4 regions of the Streptomyces sp. NPDC049541 genome follow, and region 1 is predicted to be linked to each of the others. Evidence: riboswitches for the same ligand, from Rfam matches in the RefSeq annotation. Region 1 holds a riboswitch; each other region holds the start of a gene.
What was found. Region 1 has a riboswitch for thiamine pyrophosphate ahead of thiC (phosphomethylpyrimidine synthase ThiC). Riboswitches for the same ligand answer to the same signal wherever they lie in the genome.
Positions count from the first base shown of each region.

Region 1 (5,839 bases):
GCAGCAGGGGCAGCGCGGCGCCCGCGTAGGCGAGGACGAGGGTGTTGACGACGGATGCGATGTGGTCGCGGCCGATGCGGATGCCCGCCCGGTACAGCCCCCGCCAGCCCATCGACGGATTCGCCTCGTGCAGCTCCCAGACCGCCGACGTCTGAGTGACCGTCACGTCGTCGAGGACACCGAGCGAACCGATGATGACACCGGCCAGCAGCAGGCCGCTCATGTCGATCGACGGGTACAGGCCGTGGATCAGACCGGTGTTGTCGTCCGTGTTGCCGGTCAGGGCGGCCCAGCCGATGAACTCGGAGCCGAGCAGGCCGATCAGGACGAGCGAGAGCAGCGTGCCCAGCACCGCCACGGAGGTGCGGGCCGACAGACCGTGACACATGTAGAGCGCGATCAGCATGATGGCGCTCGATCCGATCACGGCCACGAGCAGCGGATCCGAGCCCTGCAGGATCGCGGGCAGGATGAAGAAGGTCAGCACCATGAAGCTGACGGCCAGCGCGATCAGGGCCATCACTCCGCGCATCCGGCCCACCACCACGACGGCGAGCGCGAAGATGCCGGCCAGCAGCGCCATGGGAAAGCGGCGGTTCACATCCGCGACCGAGTACTGCAGGTCCTTCGGCGCGGAGGGCTCGTAGGCGGCGACGACCTTCTCACCCTCGTGCAGTTGCCGAGACTGGTCCGGCTGCACGATCTCGGTGAACGTACGGCCCTTGTCCTTGCCTGTGTCGACGCGGATCGTCGCCTTCTTGCAGGTGCCCTTCGCCTGCTGTTGGGCGGAGGAGCCCTCGGCAGTGGAGGTGTCCCCTGTCGGAGTCTCGCCCGAGGCGTTCACCGACTTGCAGCTCACGCTCACGACCTCGACGACCGTCGCCTGCTGGGTCTGCCGGTCGAAACCCACACCGGTGCGCTGGTGCGGCGGGGCGCCGCCGGGCCACAGGACCACGAGCCCGACCGCCACGGCCGCGGCAAACGGGATGAGGATGGCGGCGATGACCTTGCGCAGGTGCTTGGAGACGGGGGCCGCAGGACCGTGGCTGTGCGAGTGACCGTGCCCGCCACCGGAACCATGGCCGTGCCCGTGCCCCCCACCGGAACCATGGCCCCCGCCGTCTCCGGAGCGGTGTCCGCGGGGCGGCTCCGGAGGAGGGTAGGAGGGCTGATGTGTCGTGGTCACCGCCAGATCATCGCAAGAACGACAGGGGCCCTCTGTTCAGCGCGCCCGAATTGACGCTAGCGTGGAGGCACCTTTGCACACGCGGGAGCTCGGAGCACCGGGCTGAGAGGGCGCTGACCTCCGTCCCAGCGATGTTTCACGTGGAACATCACCGAAGTCGAGTGATGTTCCCCACGAAACGTCGACAGACGGAAGCCGCTGCGTCGACCGCCGAACCTGTTACCGGGTAATGCCGGCGTAGGGAGTAGGTCTCATGACCAACAAGGACGCACGCACGCCTGCCTCCAACCAGGACGAACAGCCCCTTCAGGGCGAATCGTCCCAGGAGGCCGGGAAGTCCATCGGCTGGCACAAGGCGTATGTCGAGGGCTCACGCCCTGATCTGCGGGTGCCGGTCCGTCAGGTGCATCTCACCAACGGGCAGTCGGTCACGCTGTACGACACCTCGGGCCCGTACACCGATCCGCTCGTCGACACCGATGTGCGCAGGGGACTCGCTCCGCTGCGCGAGAACTGGATCATCGCGCGCGGTGACACCGAGGAGTACGCGGGCCGTCCCGCCCGTCCCGAGGACGACGGGATCAAGCACACCTCTCCACGAGGCGGTCTGCGCAACCTCGATGCGGTCTTCCCGGGTCGGCCGCGCCAGCCGCGCCGCAGTCGCGACGGCCAGGCGGTCACGCAGCTCGCGTACGCCCGCCGCGGAGAGATCACGCCGGAGATGGAGTACGTGGCTATCCGGGAGAACGTCTCGCCCGAGGTGGTCCGCGAGGAGATCGAGGCGGGCCGCGCGGTACTGCCGGCCAACGTCAATCACCCGGAGATCGAGCCGATGATCATCGGCAAGCGGTTCCTGGTGAAGGTCAACGCCAACATCGGCAACTCCGCGGTGACGTCCTCCATTGAGGAGGAGGTCGAGAAGATGACCTGGGCGACCCGCTGGGGCGCCGACACGGTCATGGACCTTTCCACGGGCCGCAACATCCACACCACGCGTGAATGGGTGCTGCGCAACTCCCCCGTCCCCATCGGCACGGTGCCGCTCTATCAGGCCCTGGAGAAGGTGGACGGCCGCGCCGAGGAGCTCACCTGGGAGATCTACAAGGACACCGTCATCGAGCAGGCCGAGCAGGGCGTGGACTACATGACGGTCCACGCGGGCGTCCGTCTGCCGTACGTCCCGCTCACGGCGAACCGCAAGACCGGCATCGTCTCGCGTGGCGGTTCCATCATGGCCGCGTGGTGCCTCGCGCACCACAAGGAGTCGTTCCTGTACGAGAACTTCGAGGAACTCTGCGAGATCCTGGCCGCCTACGACGTAACGTACTCGCTGGGCGACGGCCTCAGGCCGGGGTCGATCGCGGACGCCAATGACGAGGCGCAGTTCGCGGAGTTGCGCACGCTCGGGGAACTCAACCGGATCGCCAAGCGTTTCAACGTACAGACCATGATCGAGGGCCCGGGACACGTCCCGATGCACAAGATCAAGGAGAACATCGACCTTCAGCAGGAGATCTGCGATGAAGCTCCGTTCTATACGCTCGGCCCGCTGACCACGGACGTCGCACCGGCGTACGACCACATCACCTCCGGCATAGGTGCCGCGATGATCGCCTGGTGGGGCACGGCCATGCTCTGCTACGTCACGCCCAAGGAGCACCTGGGCCTGCCCAACCGTGACGACGTCAAGACCGGTGTCATCACCTACAAGATCGCCGCCCATGCAGCCGACCTCGCCAAGGGGCACCCCGGGGCGCAGGAATGGGACGACGCGCTGTCCGACGCCCGCTTCGAGTTCCGGTGGGAGGATCAGTTCAACCTCGCCCTGGACCCCGAGACGGCACGGGAGTTCCATGACGAGACCCTCCCGGCGGAGCCGGCCAAGACCGCCCACTTCTGCTCGATGTGCGGGCCGAAGTTCTGCTCGATGAAGATTTCCCAGGACATCCGCCGCGAACACGGCGGAAGCCGTGCCGAGATCGAGCAGGGCATGGCCGAGAAGTCGAAGGAGTTCGCGGCCGCGGGCAACAGGGTGTACCTGCCGATCGCGGACTGACGTATGCCGGGGTGAGTCGCTTCCCTGACGTGGAAGACGGTCCCGCTCCTCGGTGTGAGGTGCCGTGCGGCGGAGCCGTCGGCGCTGTCGGTGTTCGGCTTGCGCTCCCCCTGCGGGCCCTGACGGGCCTTCTGATGCGGGGGGCGCAAGCCGACGGTTACTCCGGCTGGTGTTCCGGGCCTCCGAAGTCCGGGCTGGTGTAGTCCGGGCTGGTGAAGCTCGGGCGCGGGCTGGGGGTCGAGCCGTCGTCCGGGCTGCTGAAGCCCGGCCGGTCGTAGCCGAGGTGAGGCATGCGGCTGGTCGACGTCGGCGGAGTCGCGGTGTGCAGCGCCGCGGCGGTGCCGGGGTCGGCGAGTGCCTCCCTGAGGAACGGCATGATGCCGCGCTCCAGGAGCGCTTCGCGCCAGGCTTCTTTGGCCGCGGCCACTTCCCCGCTCAGCTCGCCGTACGGTCCGGACTCGAGCGAGGGCTGGTTGCGCAGGGCGGTGAGCAGCAGCCCGACAGCGGCGACGAGGATCGCGGCCGCGGTCATGGCACCGAACACCCAACCGGCGGTGATCATGGTTTTGCCAAACACCTGTTTGGGTTCCAGTGACTTGATGATGTACCCGACGAGCAGGAAGATCACCGCAGCTGTTCCGGCGAGGACGGGGGTGAGGACGGCGGCGACGGCGACGGCGCCCGCGCCGGCCGGCTCGGCGGCCTCGCCGAGGGTGGTGGCGAGCCCCGCTGCCGCCGCGCCCGGCTCCGCAGAGCCGGATTCACGGGTGGACGGCGGGGTGGACGACGCCGGCTGGCGCAGTTCCTCGCGGACCTTCACGTAGTGCTGGTACTCGGCCGCAGCGGCCACCGTGATGAGTGCGGTGGCGTTGAGCGCCATCGTGCGCAGCTGTTCGGGGTTGAGCCGCTTGCCGACAGCGGCCAGTTCCGGGCGGTTTGGGGCGGAGCGCAGCGCCTCATCGAGGACCCGCTCGTACTCCTGGCGGTCCTCGCTCAGCAGGTGCTGCGGAACGCTGTTCATGTGCATCCCCCGATGCTCCGTAGGGCTTGGGGCTCGCATGCCAACGAGCCGTCGGGCAGAAACGGAGGGGAGCCTGCTACGGATAAGCCGATGGTAGAGCGGTGACGGCACACGGTGACAGGGGGTTTGAAGAAATTGGGCCCTGGCCTGCGCCGTTTGTCGCGGTTCCGCCCTGGGGGGACACCTGCCCTGTGAAGGGTCAGATATCCAGCGGCAGTTGCTGGACCAGCAGCTTTCCGGCCATGGTCACTCCGCCGTCCATCGCGATGGCGAGTCCCTCGGCGTAGACGTGCGGTCCTTCGACCACAGGCCCTGCGCTGTCCTCGCCCTCCTCGGAGCCGACCTCGCCCAGCAGATACGGAATGGGGCTGTGACCGTGAACAATCCGCGTGCCGCCGTACGTATCCAGCAGGGAGCGTACGGCGTCTGCACCGCCCTCGTCGCGGAAGGAGAACCGCTTGGTGAACTTGCGGAACAGATCCCAGCATTCGTCGGCGTCGTTGCGCGTGAGCGTTTCGCGGACGGTGTCGTTGACCGCCTCGATCGAATCGCCGTAATCCAGGTAGGCGGTGGTGTCCGAGTGGACGAGCAGATAGCCGTCGACCTCCTCGACGGCGTCCAGGCGGGCCATCCACTGCAGGTGATGGTCCTGGAGACGGTCCATGTCGGTCTTCTGGCCGCCGTTGAGCAGCCAGGCCGCCTGGAAGGTGGCGGTGCCCGCACCGGAGTTGACGGGGGTGTCGCCGAACCGCTTGGCGCCCAGCAGCAGCAGTTCGTGGTTGCCCATGAGGGCCTTGCAGTAGCCACCGGCCGCGGCCGCCTCCGCGGACAGCCGCATCACGAGGTCGATGACGCCGATGCCGTCCGGGCCGCGGTCGGTGAAGTCGCCGAGGAACCACAGCCGGGAGGTGCCCGCGCACCAGTTGCCCGCGGCGTCGACGAGGCCCTGCTCCTGGAGGGCGGCCACCAACTCGTCGAGGTAGCCGTGCACATCACCGACGACGTACAGCGGGCCCGCGCCGTCCGTCTGCTGCGGGATGGGGAGGGGCGCGGGGTCGACGGGCACCTGAAGCGTGTCACCCCGGTTGATGACCGGCAGGTCGCGCTGCGTCGGGGTGTACCCCTCCGGGTGGTCGGCCGGCTCCTCGACGGGTCTGGCGACGTCGCCGGGGTATGTGCTGTGGCCGTACGGACCGGTCTCGTGGACATACGCCGGTACCCGGAAGTCGCGCAACGTCGCCGTCCGCTCCGTCTCGGGTCCCTGACCGGCCCCCTGAGTCATCAGACCCCTCCACCATCGCGCCGCATCTGCACCGCTTCGGACTGCCTGGTCGCAGCGGCCCGCGGTGTCGTGGGCCCATCATAGGAATGCCGATCGCGCCATGTGATGACCCAGGGGTGGTGAATCGGAGGAAGAGTCCAGTTCACCGCGGCTTTCGCCCCGATTGGGCAGGGCTTCGACCGCCTGCTGACGGCCTTGGTTCTACTTCTCTTCGGGCGACCGCGGCGCGCTGACGGTCGTACGCGGCGGACGTCGCTGGGACGAGGTACGCACGATCAGCTCCGTCGGTATCAC
Region 1 covers NZ_JBITLY010000003.1:196,212-202,050, reverse strand. The annotation lists gene ACIBW9_RS13195 (YibE/F family protein) at 1-1,186, opposite strand, end outside; TPP riboswitch at 1,258-1,447, shown strand; gene thiC (phosphomethylpyrimidine synthase ThiC) at 1,440-3,242, shown strand; gene ACIBW9_RS13185 (hypothetical protein) at 3,400-4,269, opposite strand; gene ACIBW9_RS13180 (metallophosphoesterase) at 4,463-5,545, opposite strand; gene ACIBW9_RS13175 (LacI family DNA-binding transcriptional regulator) at 5,747-5,839, opposite strand, start outside.

Region 2 (5,839 bases), on a different contig from region 1:
CGGCTCCGGCGTCGTGGGCCCGTACGCGCGCACGCATACCTCGTGCCCGGGTACGGCTGTCCGCCTCCAGTCCAGCGACCCGGTGATGCAGCGGCTGTCCGGGCCATGCTTGCCGCCCTCCTCGGCGAGGCAGAGCAGTTGATCCGTACGATCGCGTAGGCGCGCGCGCTCAGCCGACGACGGCCACCGCGTCCACCTCCACCAGCACACCGTCCCGGACCGGCCGCGCCACCACCGTCGTACGAGCGGGCAGGAGCGAGCAGTCCGTGAAGAACTCCCGGTAGACACGGTTGAACTCGGCGAAGTGGGTGCGGTCGGCCAGATAGCAGGTGCAGCGGGTGATCGACCGCCGGTCGCCGCCCGCCGCCGCGACGACGGCCTCGACGTTGGCGAGCACCTGCCGTGCCTGCCCGTCGAAGTCCGCGGGCATCTCGCCGGTCGCCGGATCCAGCGGCCCCTGGCCCGAGGTGAACAGCAGCGGACCGCTCCGCACCCCTTGGGACAGCGGCGGTGCGCTGCCGTCGCCGAAGGGGACGAAGGGCGCGCGGTCGGTGCGGACGGGTTCGAGGGGGCCGCGGCCGACGCGCGGGGTCGGGCCGCCGAAGGGGAGGCGCAGGGTGCGGGAGGCGAGCAGCCAACGGCCGTCGACGCGGCGGAAGCTGTCCTCGTAGTGGCCCACCTGGACGGGAGGCCCGGCCGGGACCATGCCGCCCGTCCAGCCCTCGATCCGGTACGTCGTGAAGTACGACGTGGCCTCGGCCGTGTCCGCCGAGGTCACCGTCACACGGATGTTGGACATGACCCGCCGCGAGAGCTTGTCGGCGGGCCGTGCGCCGAAGTACTTCCGCAGCGCCTCCCGCCCCTCGGACCGCCTCCCGTCCCCCGGAGGCGGCCACTCCCACCAGCCGTCCTCCGTGAACAGCTCGGCCACGGCGGCCGGTTCGCCGAGGTCCAGGCGGTGGACGAAGTCGAGGATCAGACGCTCGCAGGCACGTTCGGCGAGGAGTTGCTGCAACGGGTTCATGGGACCGTTGGTACCAGCGGCGGATCACCGTGCGCGACCGCTTCACACCGCCACGTACGTCACCGGCTCGCTCCCCGCCACCGCCTCCGCCCGCCCCAGCTTCACCAGCCGCCGCAGATGCGCCTCGGCCTCCGAGACCGCGATGTTCCGCGACCCGTCCGGGATCTGGGCCCAGGGCCGGTTCCACTCCATCCGCTCGGCGAGTTGCCAGGGGGTGAGCGGCTCCACCAGGAGGGACTGGAGGCCGGTGAGGCGCTCCTCGTGATGGTCCAGCAACTCCCGGACGCGGGCGGGCGCGTCGGCGAACACGTGCTGGTGGGCGGGGAGCACCTCGGCGGGGGCGAGACGGCCGACGCGTTCGAGGGAGTCGAGGTAGTCGCCGAGGGGGTCGGTGACCGTGGTGTCGTCGGGGTCCTCGTACAGGCCGATGTGCGGGGTGATCTCGGGGAGCAGATGATCGCCGGAGAACAGCCGCCCGTGGCCCGGGAGTCGGTCCGGGTGCTGCTCCTCCAGGTGCAGGCAGACATGGCCGGGGGTGTGCCCCGGCGTCCAGATCGCGCGCAGCCGGCGGCCCGGGAGGTCGAGCAGCTCGCCGGGGACGATCTCCCGGTCGGGCAGGGCGGGGGAGAAGACCGGCAGGGTGGTGCGGGGCGCCGCGTCGCGCAACGGCGCCACGTGCTCCTCGGGGGCGCCCGCGGCGACCAGCTTGGCGGTCATGTACGCGAACCAGCGCCCCGGCCGGGTGTCTCGGGTGCGCCGCACGATCGCCGTGTCCGCGGCATGCATGGCGATCCAGGCGCCGGACGCCTCACGCACCCTGCCGGAGAGGCCGTGGTGGTCGGGGTGGTGGTGGGTGATGACCACACCGTGCACCTCGCCCACCGCCGTACCGCAGGCCACCAGCCCCTCGACGAGTGTGTCCCAGGAGGCGGGGGCGTCCCAGCCGGTGTCGACCAGTACGGGGCCGCGGTCGGTGTCGACGACGTAGACCAGCGTGTGGCCGAGCGGATTGTCCGGAATGGGGACCTTGATCGACCGGACGCCTCCGCCGTGGTCGTACACCTGCGTCATGGGCTCCCCAATCACCGCGAACCGGCCACGCTCGGCCCACTGCTGCGCCATTCCGGGGGACAACCCCCCGGACCCCCAGCAGAAAAGCAGGTCAGCCACGGCGGCCGACGCGGACATCGCGAGGCAGGCACGAGTATAACTAGAACGCGTTTCGATAGGAGCCCAAGTCACCTGTCCACGCGGTCAACTCGTGTGCGGTCCGTGGACTCCTCCGAGGGGAACTGGTATCAGTGCCGTATCTGATGAACCGTCAGAGACAGGCGCTTCGGGGAGGCAGTCGGCCATGACCGAGCTCGTGGAACACGGACAGCTGTTCATCGGCGGGGAGTTGACCGACCCCCTCGGCAAGGACGTCATCGAGGTGGTCTCGCCGCACACCGAGGAGGTCATCGGGCGGGTGCCGCACGCCTCTCGGGAGGATGTCGACCGGGCCGTCGCCGTCGCCCGCCGTGCCTTCGACGAGGGGCCCTGGCCGCGGATGACGCTCGACGAGCGGATCGAGGTCGTCACCCGGATCAAGGACGCGATCGCCGTACGGCACGAGGAGATCGCCCGAGTGATCTCCTCCGAGAACGGGTCCCCGTACTCGTGGAGCGTGCTCGCGCAGGCGCTCGGCGCGATGATGGTGTGGGACGCGGCGATCACCGTCGCCCGGAACTTCACGTACGAGGAGCGGCGCGACGGTGTGCTCGGGAAGATCCTGGTGCGGCGTGAGCCGGTCGGGGTCGTGGCGGCCGTGGTCCCCTGGAACGTCCCGCAGTTCGTGGCCGCCGCCAAGCTCGCGCCCGCGCTGCTCACCGGCTGCACGGTGGTGCTCAAGCCGTCGCCCGAGTCTCCGCTGGACGCCTACATCCTGGCCGACATCACCCGCGAGGCCGGTCTGCCGGAGGGTGTGCTGTCGATCCTGCCCGCGGACCGCGAGGTCAGCGAGTACCTGGTCGGACACCCAGGGATCGACAAGGTCGCCTTCACCGGTTCGGTGGCCGCGGGCAAGCGTGTGATGGAGGTGGCGTCCCGCAACCTCACCCGCGTGACACTGGAGCTGGGCGGCAAGTCGGCGGCGGTCGTCCTGCCGGACGCGGACGTGGCCACCACCGTCGCGGGCGTCGTCCCGGCGGCCTGGATGAACAACGGCCAGGCGTGCGTGGCCCAGACCCGCATCCTGCTGCCGCGCTCGCGCTACGACGAGTTCGCCGAGGCCTTCGCGGCCGCGGCGAGCGCCCTGGTCGTCGGTGACCCGCTGGATGCGGCGACCCAGGTCGGCCCCCTCGTCGCCAGGCGCCAGCAGCAGCGCAACCTCGACTACATCCGCATCGGCCAGGAGGAGGGCGCCAAGATCCTCACCGGCGGCGGCCGCCCGCCGGGCCTGGACCGCGGCTGGTACGTCGAGCCGACCCTCTTCGGCGACGTCGACAACTCGATGCGCATCGCGCGGGAGGAGATCTTCGGCCCGGTGATCTGTCTGCTCCCGTACGGCGACGAGTCCGAGGCCCTGAAGATCGCGAACGACTCCGACTACGGGCTCAGCGGGAGTGTCTGGACCGCGGACGTGGCTCACGGCATCGAAGTCGCACGCCAGGTCCGCACCGGAACGTACTCCGTGAACACCTTCAGCCTCGACATGCTCGGTCCGTTCGGCGGCTACAAGAACTCCGGCCTGGGGCGGGAGTTCGGACCCGAGGGCTATGGCGAGTACCTCGAACACAAGATGATCCATCTCCCGGCCGGCTGGGAGGGCTGAGCGACCATGGGCGACCGCTGGCACGTCGAGGTCGACCGCTCCCTCTGCATCGGCTCGGCCCAGTGCGTCCACCGCGCTACCGGGGCCTTCCGCCTCGACTCCGCCATGCAGTCGCACCCCGTCGAGCCGGAGCCCGACGCCAACGAGCGCATCCTGGAGGCGGCGGAGAACTGCCCGGTGGAGGCGATCGTGATCACGCTGTTGGGGAGCGGGGAACCCGTGTTCCCGCCGGAGGAGTAGAGCCCCGAGCAGGACCCGAAAAGAGTCCGAAAAAATCTACTTTCAGGGGTTTCATTCCCGGTCGGGCGTTCTATTCTGGGAATTGGCCTACGGGACGAGTGAGGGAGTCCGAACCGGAGTAGCCGATTCTGGCGTGAAGCAGTCAGTCCGCTGGGACCGACGTCGACGGTCCGGGCTGAGAGGCCGGAAGGCCGTGGATCGCGAGGTCCGCGACTGGAAGGCGACCTCCACTACCTGACCCGGGTAACGCCGGCGAAGGGAACCCGTCTCGTAGGTCCTTTGCGTGCCCGATACGCTCCTGCGGTTGCCGTAGGAGCGATCAGGGGCGGGGAAGCGTGCGCAAGGCCGAGGCCGGACAGCTGATCAAGCAGGCTCGTGAGGCATGGAAGGCCGAGGAGTGGTTGCGCGCCGCCGGCCTCTACGAGCAGGTGCTCGCCCGTTTCCCGGACGAGAAACCGAGCGCCGACTGGTGGTACGACGCGGCGCTCGCCCACAAGTTCCTGCGGAACTGGGCGAAGGCGTACGAGCTCGGACGCGAGGCCGCGGCCCGGGCGCCGCGCGGCGAGGGCGACCCCGCGTACTGGAACCTGGGCATCGCCGCGACCATCCAGCGCGACTGGGCGACGGCCCGCGACGCCTGGGCCGGCTTCGGCATCGACCTCCCCGACGGCGAGGGCGAGATCGTCGGCGGCTTCGGCAACGCCTGCGTGCGGCTCGACACCGGCGGCGAGCGCGAGGTCGTGTGGATCGAGCGGCTGTGCCCGACACGCGGGCGGGTGGTGAACGTGCCGGTGACCGGCGGCCGTCGGTACGGCGAGATCGTCGTCCACGACGGCGAGCCCAAGGGGGAGCGGATCCTCGACGGCGTGACCTTCCCCGTCTTCGACGAACTGCTCCTCTTCGAGGCCTCCGAGTTGCCCACCCTGGAGGTGACCGTGGCGGCCGGCGAGACGGACGACCTGCGGGCCCTGCTCGACCTGTTCGGCGAGCACGGCTACGGCGCCGAACCGGCCAGCAGCGTTCGCGTGCTCTGCGCCTGCTGCAGCGAGGGCACCCATCAACAGGAACGGAGCCTGCCGTCAGGTGCCCAGACGGTGTCCCTCGCGGCCCCCGAGGAGGACGCCCGACGGCTGCTCGCGCAGTGGGCGGACGGCGCGGCGATCGGGCGCAGCTGGAGCGGGCTGGCGACGGTCGGCTGAGACGCCGCCGTTTCGGGTGCGGCTAGGACGGTTTTTCGGACGCCGTCGGATCCGTCAGGTCGATCAGCCGGCACACCGTCTCGATGTCGATCTTGACCTGGGCGATGGAGGCACGGCCCGAGAGCCAGGTGATCAGGGCCGAGTGCCAGGTGTGCTCGATGACCCGGACCGCGGAGAGCTGCTCGGCGGTCGGGTTCTCCAGGCCCATCGCGTCCAGGATGATCACGGTGGTCTGGCGGGAGACCTGGTCCACCTCGGGCGACACGCTCCGGTCGGCGAAGGTCAGCGCACGCACCATCGCGTCGGCCAGATGCGGCTCGCGCTGGAGCGCACGGAAGGCCCGCATCAGCGTCTCGGCGACCCGCTCGGCCGCCGTCTCGCCCTGCGGCGGCTTCTTCCGCAGCGTGCCGTGCATGTGCTCCAACTGGTCCTGCATGGTGGCGACCAGCAGATGGATCTTGGACGGGAAGTAGCGGTACAGGGTGCCCAGCGCCACCTGCGAGGACTCGGCCACCTCACGCATCTGCACCGCGTCGAAACCACCCCGGCTGGCCAACTGCGCGC
Region 2 covers NZ_JBITLY010000001.1:866,502-872,340, forward strand. The annotation lists gene ACIBW9_RS03955 (RidA family protein) at 170-505, opposite strand; partial or broken gene ACIBW9_RS03960 (nuclear transport factor 2 family protein) at 578-1,024, opposite strand; gene ACIBW9_RS03965 (MBL fold metallo-hydrolase) at 1,067-2,095, opposite strand; gene ACIBW9_RS03970 (aldehyde dehydrogenase) at 2,379-3,836, shown strand; gene ACIBW9_RS03975 (ferredoxin) at 3,843-4,076, shown strand; TPP riboswitch at 4,167-4,354, shown strand; gene ACIBW9_RS03980 (tetratricopeptide repeat protein) at 4,412-5,275, shown strand; gene ACIBW9_RS03985 (TetR family transcriptional regulator) at 5,298-5,839, opposite strand, start outside.
Region 2: another riboswitch for thiamine pyrophosphate. It lies ahead of ACIBW9_RS03980 (tetratricopeptide repeat protein); the one in region 1 lies ahead of thiC (phosphomethylpyrimidine synthase ThiC).

Region 3 (5,839 bases), on a different contig from region 1:
GGACCTCGACGCGGTCCCCCTCACGCAGGGACGTCGACGGCCACTGCGCGCGCGGGACGACGGTCTCGTTCAGGGCGGCGGCCACTCCGGAGGGTGCCGGGGTCAGCGCGCGTACGACGGTGTCGAGAGCCGTGCCGGGAGCGAACTCCCTGGGCTCTCCGTTGACGGAGATGTTCATGCGGGCTGCTCCAGAAGCGCGAAACGCTTGGGGGTGAACGGGCGTGCCTCGTCCGGGAGTTCACCGGTGGCCAGGGCGTGCGCCATGGCGTCGCCGGTGACCGGGGTGAGCAGCACGCCGTTGCGGTAGTGACCGGTGGCCAGCAGCAGACCGGGCAGTGCGGTCGGGCCGAGCAGGGGCGCGTTGTCCGGAGAACCGGGGCGCAGACCGGCCCGCGTCTCCGTCAGCGGCAGCTCGGTGATCCCGGGGACCAGCTCGTGTGCGTCACGCAGCAGCTCGTACACCCCGCCCGCGGTGACCGTCGTGTCCCAGCCCAGCTCCTCGCTGGTCGCACCGATCACCAGCTCACCGCTCTCGCGCGGCACCAGGTAGACATGGCTGCCGCGGACGACGGCGCGCACCGTGCGGCTCAGGAACGGCGCGTACCGCTTCGGCACGGTCAGCCGCAGCACCTGCCCCTTCACGGGGCGCACGGGTGGCAGCACCTCGTCCGGGACGCCCGGCAGCCGTCCGCTGAGGCTGCCGGCCGCCAGGACCACCTGGCCCGCGCCCAGCTCGGCGCCGTCGGTCGTGGTGACGCCGGTGGCCCGGTCCCGTACGACATGGAAACGCTCGGCCCAGGTGCGGTGGAAGACCACACCCGCGTGCTCGCACGCGGCCACCAGCGCGCGTGCCAGTCGCCGCGGGTCGATCTGGTGGTCTCCGTCCACCCGCAGGCCGCCGCGCACGCCCGGTGCGAGCATCGGCTCCAGGCGCCGGCACTCGCGCCCCGTCAGCCACTCCGAATCCAGGCCCGACTCCCGCTGCAGGGCGTGCAGTTCGCGCAGATGGGCGCGGTCGTCGGCGTCCAGGGCGACGGCGAGCGTGCCGCATTGGCGATAGCCGAGGTCCTGACCGGTGAGCTCGCTCAGCTCGGCCGCGAAGTCCGGGTAGCGGCGGGCCGACTCCAGATTGAGGCCGAGCAGGGTCTGCTCGCCGTAGTGCAGCTCCGTGACCGCGGCCAGCATCCCGGCGGCCACCTGGGCGGCCCCACCGCCCGGTTCGGGGTCCACGACGGCCGTGCCGAAGCCGCGCTGCGCGGCCCGCCAGGCCGTGACCAGGCCGATGATTCCGCCCCCGATGACGAGGACGTCTGACGTACGTGACGACATGGGCGTCCAGCCCCTCCCTTCGCCGGCATGACCCGGATCAGGTTCGTACGGTCGGAGGCCGCCAGCCTCCCTCTCAGCCCGGTGCGTCCGGGCTCCCGCGAGTGCTTGTACGTTGGCCACCCTAGCCCGACCCGCCGCGCCTCTGTAAGGGAGCCTTCCGTCATGCCCCGCTCGCTGGACGGCCTCGTCCTCGCCCCCGTCGCCGACCAGGCCCCAGGTCAGGTGGGCACCCGGACCCGGTTCACCTACCACGAGCAGGGCGGCGAGGTCTGGGCCGAGTACGCGGGCGGCGACGTCGTGCGCGGGCATCTGGTGGGTACGCGGTCAGGTGACCGGCTGGACTTCCGGTACGTCCAGCTGAAGAACGACGGGACGACCTCCTCGGGGCACTGCGTCTCGGCCGTCGTGGAGCTGCCGGACGGGCGGGTGCGGTTGGAGGAGACCTGGGAGTGGGAGTCGCAGTCGGGCAGCGGGACCAGTGTTGTGGAGCAGGTCACTGAGCACGACTCCTGACTGACGAATAGTCAGTTGTCTATGGTGATCAGGTGAGTGAGCAGACGCGGGAAGTGAGCACGTCACCGGCGCGGCGCGTGGTCGTCGTCGGCGCGGGCATGGCCGGTGTCCAGACGGCCGTCGCCCTGCGCGAACAGGGCTTCACCGGCACCGTGACGGTGATCGGCGCCGAGCCCCATCAGCCCTACGACCGGCCGCCGCTGTCCAAGGCCGTCCTGCTCGGCAAGGCCGAGGGCTCCGCCTTCGACGTCGACTTCGAGGCGCTCGGCATCGAACTGCGGCTGGGGTGCGAGGTGCTCGGCGTGCGCCCCGGCGAGCACGAGCTGGACACCGAGACCGGGCCCGTGCCCTACGACGTCCTGGTTCTTGCGACCGGCGCCGAACCGATCACGTTGCCGGGCACGGAGGGCGTGCCCGGGGTGCATCTGCTGCGCACCCTTGACGACGCCGAGCGGCTGCGGCCCGTGCTGGCCAGGCAGCACGACATCGTGGTCGTCGGCGCGGGCTGGATCGGCGCGGAGTTCGCCACCGCCGCGCGCGAGGCGGGCTGCGCGGTGACCGTCGTCGAGGCCGCCGACCGGCCGCTCGCCGGCGCGCTGCCCGCGGAGGTGGCCGCACCGATGGCCGCCTGGTACGCCGACGCGGGCGCCGAACTGCGTACGCACGCGCGCGTGGCGCACATCGAGCCCGGCGCGGTCGTCCTCGACGGCGGCTCCCGGCTGTCCGCGGGCGCCGTCGTGGTCGGCATCGGCGCCCGCCCCGCCACGGCCTGGCTGCCCGGCTCCGGCATCGAGCTCGGCGCGCACCGCGAGGTCGTGGCCGACGCCCACCTGCGCACCTCGGCACCGGACGTCTACGCCGTCGGCGACTGCGCCTCCTTCCCCTCGGGACGGTATGGCGAGCGCCTGCTGGTCCACCATTGGGACAACGCCCTCCAGGGCCCGCGCACGGTGGCCGCGAACATCGTCGGCGAGGCCACCGGCGCGCCCCCCGCGGTCTACGACCCGGTCCCGTACTTCTGGTCCGAGCAGTTCGGCCGCTTCGTCCAGTACGCCGGTCATCACACCGCCGCAGACACGACCCTGTGGCGCGGAGACCCGTCGGGGCCCGCCTGGTCCGTCTGCTGGCTGCGCGAGAGCCGCCTGGTCGCCCTGCTGGCGGTCGGCAGGCCGAGGGATCTCGCGCAGGGCAGACGGCTGATCGAGGCGGGCACCCCGATGGACCCCGAGCTGCTGGCGGACCCGGCACGGCCCTTGAAGACGGCCACGGCGTAGTACGCGGAACGGCGGCCACGACGGGGGGTGAAACCCCAGGTCGGACGCTTCTGGCTTCCGACTGTCGGTGCGGGATGGCAGGCTTGACTCCGTGACCGAGATTGACGCAAAGATCGATGCTCTCGTCCCCGCCTGGCTCACCCTCCCCGACATCGCAGAGATGCTCGACGTCGAGGTGACGCGTGTGCGGCAGTTGGTCAAGGAGGGCCAGCTCATCGCCGTACGCCGAGGTGAGAACCGCGCGCTGCATGTGCCCGCCGCATTCATCGACGCGGCCGAGCAGAAGGTCGTCAAGGGCCTGACCGGCACCCTGACGCTCCTGAGGGACGACGGCTTCACCGACGAAGAGATGATCGAGTGGCTCTTCACCCCCGACGACAGCCTGCCCGGCACCCCCGCGCAGGCGCTGAGCGAGAATCGCGGTACGGAGGTGAAGCGCCGGGCCCAGGCGCTCGCCGTCTGATCCGAACAGGCTGAACCGAACAACGTCCGGCGTACGGGCCGGGGTCCGCCCACAGGGCCGCGGCCGCGGTTCACTGCGGCCCGTACGCCGCCGACCAGGAACGACACCCACGGGGGACCCTCGTATGCCCGACACCGCCGCACGCGCCGAGCTCGCCGACGCCCGCGTCTACCTCTGCACGGACGCCCGCAGGCGCCAGGGCGACCTGCCGGAGTTCCTGGACGCCGTCCTGGCCGGCGGCGTCGACATCGTGCAGTTGCGCGACAAGGGCATGGAGGCCGCCGAGGAGCTGGAGCACCTGAAGGTCTTCGCCGACGCCTGCGCCCGCCACGGCAAGCTGCTCGCCGTCAACGACCGCGCGGACGTCGCGCACGCCGCCGGCGCCGACGTGCTCCACCTCGGCCAGGGCGACCTCCCGGTCCCCGCGGCCCGCGCGATCCTCGGCGCGGACGTCCTCATCGGCCGCTCCACCCATGCCGAGTCGGAGGCCGCCGCTGCCGCCGTCCAGGAGGGCGTGGACTACTTCTGCACCGGCCCCTGCTGGCCGACCCCCACCAAGCCCGGCCGCCACGCCCCCGGCCTCGACCTGGTCCGGTACACCGCCTCCCTGGGCGCCGAGCGCCCCTGGTTCGCCATCGGCGGCATCGACCTCGGCAACCTCGACCAGGTGCTCGAGGCCGGCGCCCGCCGCGTGGTGGTCGTCCGTGCGATCACGGAGGCCGACGATCCGGGCGCGGCGGCCCAGGAGTTCGCGAAGCGGCTGCGGAGCGCGTAGCGCAGGCCTCGCCGGAGTCCGGCGTCCAGCAGATTGTCCGATGGGCGCCAGAAGGATTGTCCGATGGAAATCCGGCAGGTTGTCCTACGGAATGTGCGGCAGCTTGTCGGACGGAATGCCTGACGGCTTGTCCGAAGAATGTCCGCCGGGTTGTCCGATAGGTGGACAACAAATAGACAAATCCGGCAAATATCCTGCATCCGGTTGGGGGAGTCGCCGCCCCCTGACTAACCTGCGGGTATGGCCCTCGGAACCGCATCAACCAGGACTGACCACGCGCGCACGGTGCGTGACATGCTCGCGACCGGCAAGACGACGTTCTCGTTCGAGTTCTGGGCTCCGAAGACGGAGAAGGGCGAACGCAACCTCTGGAACGCGCTCCGCAGGGTCGAGGCCGTGGCCCCCAGCTTCGTCTCCGTGACGTACGGGGCGGGCGGCTCCACCCGTGCGGGCACGGTGAAGGCGACCGAGCAGATCGCCGCCGACACCACGCTCACCCCGGTCGCCCACCTCACGGCGGTCAACCACTCCATCGCCGAGCTGCGCAACATCATCGGCCAGTACGCCGACGCCGGGATCCGCAACATGCTCGCCGTGCGCGGCGACCCGCCCGGCGACCCCATGGGCGAATGGGTGCCGCACCCGACGGGGCTGACCTATGCCGCCGAGCTCGTCGAGCTCATCAAGGAGTCGGGCGACTTCTGTGTCGGCGTCGCGGCCTTCCCGGAGATGCACCCGCGCTCCGAGGACTGGGACACGGACGTCGCCCACTTCGTCGACAAGTGCCGGGCCGGCGCCGACTACGCCATCACACAGATGTTCTTCCGACCGGAGTCCTATCTGCGGCTGCGCGACCGGGTAGCTGCGGTCGGCTGCGACACCCCCGTCATCCCCGAGGTCATGCCGGTGACCAGCGTGAAGATGCTGGAGCGGCTGCCGCAACTCAGCAACGCGCACATCCCCGCCGCCCTGAAAGAGCGGATCCTCACAGCAAAAGACGATCCGACCGCTGTACGCTCCATTGGCATCGAATTCGCCACGGAGTTCTGCGCGCGGCTGCTGGCCGAGGGAGTGCCCGGACTGCACTTCATCACGCTCAACAACTCCACGGCGACGCTGGAAATCTACGAAAACCTGGGCCTGCACCACCCCCCGCAGGCCTAGACCGGCCGCACGGGTATACGACACACTGCGTAGCGGCGACTCGGAGAGGGGCGTACATGGGCTGGACGGTCCTCTACATCGCGTTCGGCATCGTCGCGCTGTGGCTGCTGGGCGAGGTGCTGCTGCAGTACAAGGCGCGGCTGCGCTGGCGGCTGCTCGCCTTCGCCGGGTTCCTCGGCGTCGTGCTCGGGGTGCTGATCCCCTCGGTGATCGTCATCGGTCTCGGCGCTGCCGCGTTCGCGGTCGGTCAGACCTACGTCACGCTGTCGTTCCGCCGCGGCTTCGCATCGGGCTGGGCGGTCAGCCGGACCGGCATCCCGG
Region 3 covers NZ_JBITLY010000001.1:1,135,578-1,141,416, forward strand. The annotation lists gene thiS (sulfur carrier protein ThiS) at 1-178, opposite strand, end outside; gene thiO (glycine oxidase ThiO) at 175-1,329, opposite strand; TPP riboswitch at 1,327-1,438, opposite strand; gene ACIBW9_RS05190 (hypothetical protein) at 1,492-1,842, shown strand; gene ACIBW9_RS05195 (NAD(P)/FAD-dependent oxidoreductase) at 1,875-3,116, shown strand; gene ACIBW9_RS05200 (Rv2175c family DNA-binding protein) at 3,208-3,579, shown strand; gene thiE (thiamine phosphate synthase) at 3,704-4,354, shown strand; gene metF (methylenetetrahydrofolate reductase [NAD(P)H]) at 4,595-5,518, shown strand; gene ACIBW9_RS05215 (hypothetical protein) at 5,575-5,839, shown strand, end outside.
Region 3: another riboswitch for thiamine pyrophosphate. It lies ahead of thiO (glycine oxidase ThiO); the one in region 1 lies ahead of thiC (phosphomethylpyrimidine synthase ThiC).

Region 4 (5,839 bases), on a different contig from region 1:
AGCCAGGCTTGGGTCAGCTCTCCTCGTCCTCGACGATGCCGAAGGCGACGGGAAATGACTCCAGGAAATCGCGCCGTCCCGGATCTTGTTCCGCTTCGGCCAAGTGCGCAAGCACGTGCAAGAGCCGTTCGCGTTGGTCTGAGGGCAGTTGCAGCAGCACCCAGCCCACGCTCTCCATCGTCTTCACCGCAGAATCCGGATCCACTTCCTCGTCCTCGCAGCTGTCCAGCCACCAAACGATGTCAACGAGCAGGCCGGTGAGTGCCGGCACGAGCGGATCCGTGTCAGTCATCCGCGCAACGTAGCCGATCCCTACGACACCACATCAGTGCGGGTTCCCGGCCAGCCTTCAGTGCCCCGGGCCGTGCCTGGGCCGTGCGAGGGCGCCCGACGCCGACCGGCAAAGACGGAAGCCCACGGCATCTGAACTGGTCAGAGCCGTGCGGTCTTCAGTCTCGCTGGTCAGCGAGACCGGTGATCAGTAGACGGGCTACTGACCGTCTTGCAGTCCCTCAAACACAACCAAAGAGCCATCCCGCTCGAACCGCAGCACGCGGGGCCGGGAGGATTTCTGGGCTGAGTCCGGCTCAGGATGAAGCTCGCCGTAGCGCTGATGGTAAAGATCAACCGCTTCTTGGAGCGGGCATCCTTGTGCCTCACGAATCGCCTTCACCGCGAGGATTGTGCGCCCCTCCAGAATGTCGCGATCTACATCCGGCCCTTCTGCCACATGTCCTCCCCGGTCCGGCATCGCAGTAGAGCAACTGAGGCTCCTCCGGTCAAATGAGTTGAGCGGCGACCATGGAGTGGTTCGCCTAGAGGGGACCGGTGCTGCCCGCGGGCCGTGCCACTCCCGTGTCAGAACTGACGGGAACTCACGGGGACCAAGGTTCGCAGGGGCGAGTTCCACCGGACAGTGTCCAACGTGGGGAATCCGCAGGTCAGGCTCGTGATCGCCCCCTCGCTTGCTCGCTCCAGGCCAAGGTGTTCGAATCCGCGCATCCGCATGCGCTGAAGTCGGCGACTGAGGACTCCGGCATGCGCGCCAGTGGCTTGTACCCGCTCCTCCACCGAGTGGGGGGCGCCGCTGCGGAGGGCGGCCAGAGCTATCACGGATGCCTCGTCATCACCGGGCGCGGCAGGATCTTGAGGGCTGCACTCCGCCGGGCACGACAGGGGCCCAGCCGACGCTGGTCGACGGGGCCCGGATGGCGCGCAGGGTCAGCAGGCGTCGTACTTCCAGGCGCCGCCCTCAACCGTCCACGGCTGCCCCAGCTGGTCGAACTTCGGCAGGCCCTTCACCTTGTACGAGACGCGGCCCATGCCCCCTGAGACCGTCGCGTGCACGTCCGTCGCCGGGTGGTCGGGCCCGTAATCCTTCGCGGCCTGATCCACGGTAGCCGCGTACGTGGCCGGGTCTGCCTTGGCGCGACAGCGCTTCGACAGGAAGGCGTACGCCCCCTCCCCAGCCCCTCCGAAGTAGAGGTTCACGTACGTGTCCGCGACGCGCTCCAGTTCGACGGTGCCGGGCGGCGTCGGGGTGGTGGTCGGCGTCTCGGCGGCCGTGGTGGGGCTGCTGTTCGGGGTGTCGGCTTTGTCATCGCTGGACGATGAACAGGCGGTGAGGATGGCGAGCAGGGAGATGGTGAGTGTGATGGTGGCGCGGGTACGCATGTGTCCCCCATGAAGCGGTGTGCCGGAGGGGGCATGGTGCCACGCCGGACATGGTTGGGGCCCCGCCCGGGGGAATTCGGCGGGGCCAGGGGACCAGTCTGCCCGGCAGGCAAGGGGACTGGGACGCCAAGGTGCTGGCCCCGGCGGAGATCGCGGCGCGACTGGGCATCACCGAAGGCGAGCTGTGCGTCCCTACGACGTACGAGTTCCTGGCGGACGGCAGGCGGGGACGGCCCGTCGAGACAGCGGACATCGTCGTGCCCGCCGCTCACTGCGAGATCGTCTACGAGATCCCGATCAACCGCTGACGGGACAGAGCCGCCTCATGCCGTAGGCCCTCGGCTCGTATCGTGACGTCATGCGCAACGAGCGGCACGATGAGCGGCTGTCGGACGAGGAGTTGGAGCTGTTCCTCCAGTACCTCCACAGGTTCGCGAACCATGACCTTGATCTCTTCGCCCTCATGCAGATCGGCGATCCAGAGCACCCCGCCTACGTGTCCTTCAGCAGGAAGCCGGAAGCGGGTGTCGCCCCTTCGGCCTACCGGCGGCCGTAGACCCACGCCGGGTCACGTCGAATGCGTGTCGAAGTCGCCGGACCTCCGCGCTCAGCATCCGGAACCTGCCAGGTCCGGCCCACTCATCCGGTGGTCAGTTCAAGCGCCTTCCAAGCGCCTTCCAAGCGCTTGGCTTCCCGTCGGCCAAGAGTGGCTCAGCTGTGTGCAGCGCCGGGGCCGACGGCGAAGCCTTCGGACTGGTCCAGGTGGAAAGGTGAGCCCTGCTGCGTAGGGGACCAGCCCTGACGGAGAGCCGACGCGATAGCGGCGGCGACGTCGCTGGGCAGAACCGGGACACTTGGCGCACCGAACCAGTTGCTGGCATGAGGCTGATTCGTGGTGACGACCAGGGTCGTGCCAGGGGTGTCCGCGTGCTGCACCGCGTACGTGCACGGTCGATCACAGAGAGCCTGGTCGTACGTGGGCCGGCGGCGCAGGCGCCAGTGGTAAGTCGTGCCGTCGACGACGATGCGTCGCGAGCCCTTGCGGCCGATTGCCATGACGCCCCCGTCCCCTGGAATGGCAGCGATGCTAGCTGGTCAGACCATGGATGATCCGAGAGTTTCGGGCCGTCTCTGGGCCGTCCGAGGCCGCTCAGCGGTGACGCATGACGACCACCAACGGCAGGTGTCCTCGCTCACAGTCGCAGGTCACATGAGTTGATCTGCGACACTGGTACAGCCATGCCTAAGCCCGGAGAACTCACTTTCGTCGCCCCCCGCGGAGCCAAGAAGCCGCCGCGGCATCTTGCCGATCTCACGCCCGCCGAGCGCAGGGAAGCGGTGGCCGAGATCGGCGAGAAGCCGTTTCGTGCCAAGCAGCTGTCGCAGCACTACTTCGCGCGGTATGCGCACGACCCGGCGGAGTGGACCGACATCCCGGCCGGTGCGCGCGGCAAGCTGCAGGAGGCGCTGCTTCCCGAGCTGATGACGGTCGTACGGCATCTGTCGACCGACCAGGGGACGACGCGCAAGACCTTGTGGCGGCTGTTCGACGGGACGCTCGTCGAGTCGGTGCTGATGCGCTACCCGGACCGGGTGACCATGTGCATCAGCTCGCAGGCCGGGTGCGGGATGAACTGCCCGTTCTGTGCGACCGGGCAGGCCGGGCTCGACCGGAACCTGTCCACCGCCGAGATCGTGCACCAGATCGTCGACGGGATGCGGGCGCTCAGGGACGGAGAGGTGCCCGGCGGCCCGGCCCGGCTCTCCAACATCGTCTTCATGGGGATGGGTGAGCCGCTCGCCAACTACAAGCGTGTGGTCGGGGCCGTCCGGGCGCTCACCGATCCCGCCCCCGACGGGCTCGGGCTGTCGCAGCGCGGCATCACCGTGTCGACCGTCGGTCTGGTGCCCGCGATCCACCGGTTCGCCGACGAGGGCTTCAAATGCCGGCTCGCCATCTCGCTGCACGCGCCGGACGACGAGCTGCGCGACACCCTCGTCCCCGTCAACACGCGGTGGAAGGTGCGCGAGGTCCTCGACGCCGGGTTCGAGTACGTCGAGAAGAGCGGGCGGCGGCTCAGCATCGAGTACGCGCTCATTCGCGACATCAACGACCAGGCCTGGCGCGGTGACCGGCTCGGGCGGCTGCTCCGCGGCAAGCCCGTCCACGTCAACCTCATCCCGCTGAACCCGACGCCCGGCTCGAAGTGGACCGCCTCCCGGCCCGAGGACGAGAAGGCCTTCGTCGAAGCCATCGCCGCGCACGGTGTGCCGGTGACGATCCGGGACACCCGGGGGCAGGAGATCGACGGGGCCTGCGGCCAGCTCGCGGCCACCGAGCGGTAACCTGAGCCCGTACGTACATCTTCATATTCCGACAGGGGAGCGCCACAGCGCTGAGAGTGCGGCAACCGGGCCGCAGACCCTCTGAACCTTGCCCAGGTCATTCTGGGTAGGAAGTTCGGTCTTCACTCGAGCTGTTGCGCCCTGCCCGGGAGCCGCTGGAATGCTCCGGCACTCCCGGGCAGGGCCGCGTCTCTTCCTGGTCAGCCAGGAGGAATTCAGTGCACACCAAGACGTTCGTGGCCGCCGCGGTCGGCCTCGGTCTCGTCACGTTGGCCGCGTGCGGTTCGTCGTCGTCCGGCAGCGAGGACTCCGGCGGCTCCAAGACCGTCACCCTCGTCAGCCACGACTCGTGGGCCGTCTCGAAGAACGTCCTCGCGGACTTCGAGAAGCAGTCCGGATACAAGGTCAGGGTCCTCAAGAGCGGCGACGCCGGTCAGGCCGTCAACAAGGCCATCCTCACCAAGGACAACCCGCAGGGCGACGTCTTCTTCGGCGTCGACAACACCCTGCTCTCGCGGGCCCTCGACAACGGGCTGTTCCAGTCGTACGAGGCGAAGGGCGCAGACCGGATCCAGGCGCAGTACCGGGTCGACCAGGCCGAGCACCGGGTCACCCCGATCGACTCCGGTGACATCTGCGTCAACTACGACAAGGCGTACTTCAGCAAGCACAAGCTGGCACCGCCCCAGTCGTTCGACGATCTCGTCAAGCCCGCGTACAAGAACCTCCTCGTCACCGAGAACGCCTCCACCTCCTCGCCAGGCCTCGGCTTCATGCTCGGCACCGCCGCCAAGTACGGCGACACCGGCTGGCAGGGCTACTGGAAGAAGCTCAAGGCGAACGGCGTGAAGGTCGTCGACGGCTGGGAGCAGGCCTACAACGAGGAGTTCTCGGGGTCCGCGGGCGGCAAGAAGGCCAAGGCGGACCGGCCGCTCGTCGTCTCCTACGCCTCCTCGCCGCCCGCCGAGGTCATCTACGGCAACCCGAAGCCGAAGACCGCGCCGATCGGAACCTCGTACGGCACCTGCTTCCGGCAGATCGAGTACGCCGGGCTGCTCAGCAACGCCCGGAACACCAAGGGCGGGAAGGCGTTCATCGACTTCCTGGTCGGCAAGGAGTTCCAGGAGGACATGCCGCTCAACATGTTCGTCTACCCGGTGATCGAGGGCGCCCAGGTGCCGCCGGAGTTCGTGAAGTTCGGGCAGCCGGCCAAGGACCCCGAGACCATGGCCCCGAACAAGATCGCCGCCAGCCGTGACCAGTGGGTCAAGTCGTGGACGTCACTCGTACTGAAGTAGCCGTCCGCGCAAGGCGGACGGGGAGCGCGGTGCGGCTCGGTCTGATGGCCGTGCCGGTCGCGTTCTTCGCCGTCTTCTTCGCCTGGCCCGTCGCCGCGATCGTGGCGCGCGGGCTCAAGGTGGACGGGGTGTGGCAGTTCGGGCGGATCGTGGACGTCGTCACGCAGTCCGACATCCGGCACGTCCTGTGGTTCACCACCTGGCAGGCGCTCGCCTCCACCGCGCTCACGCTCCTGGTCGCGCTCCCCGGCGCGTATGTCTTCGCGCGCCTCGACTTCCCCGGCAAGCAGGTGCTGCGGGCCGTCGTCACCGTCCCCTTCGTGCTGCCGACGGTCGTCGTCGGTACGGCGTTCCTGGCGCTGGTCGGGCGCGGGGGACTGCTCGACGAGCTGTGGGGCGTACGGCTGGACACCACCGTGTGGGCCATCCTGCTGGCGCATGTCTTCTTCAACTACGCCGTGGTCGTACGGACCGTCGGCGGCCTGTGGGGGCAGCTCGACCCACGGCAGGAGGAGGCGGCG
Region 4 covers NZ_JBITLY010000009.1:144,511-150,349, reverse strand. The annotation lists gene ACIBW9_RS30640 (hypothetical protein) at 14-292, opposite strand; gene ACIBW9_RS30635 (hypothetical protein) at 491-730, opposite strand; gene ACIBW9_RS30630 (hypothetical protein) at 1,222-1,674, opposite strand; partial or broken gene ACIBW9_RS30625 (hypothetical protein) at 1,779-1,982, shown strand; gene ACIBW9_RS30620 (hypothetical protein) at 2,033-2,230, shown strand; gene ACIBW9_RS30615 (hypothetical protein) at 2,386-2,730, opposite strand; gene rlmN (23S rRNA (adenine(2503)-C(2))-methyltransferase RlmN) at 2,914-4,020, shown strand; TPP riboswitch at 4,044-4,151, shown strand; gene ACIBW9_RS30605 (thiamine ABC transporter substrate binding subunit) at 4,239-5,318, shown strand; gene ACIBW9_RS30600 (ABC transporter permease) at 5,363-5,839, shown strand, end outside.
Region 4: another riboswitch for thiamine pyrophosphate. It lies ahead of ACIBW9_RS30605 (thiamine ABC transporter substrate binding subunit); the one in region 1 lies ahead of thiC (phosphomethylpyrimidine synthase ThiC).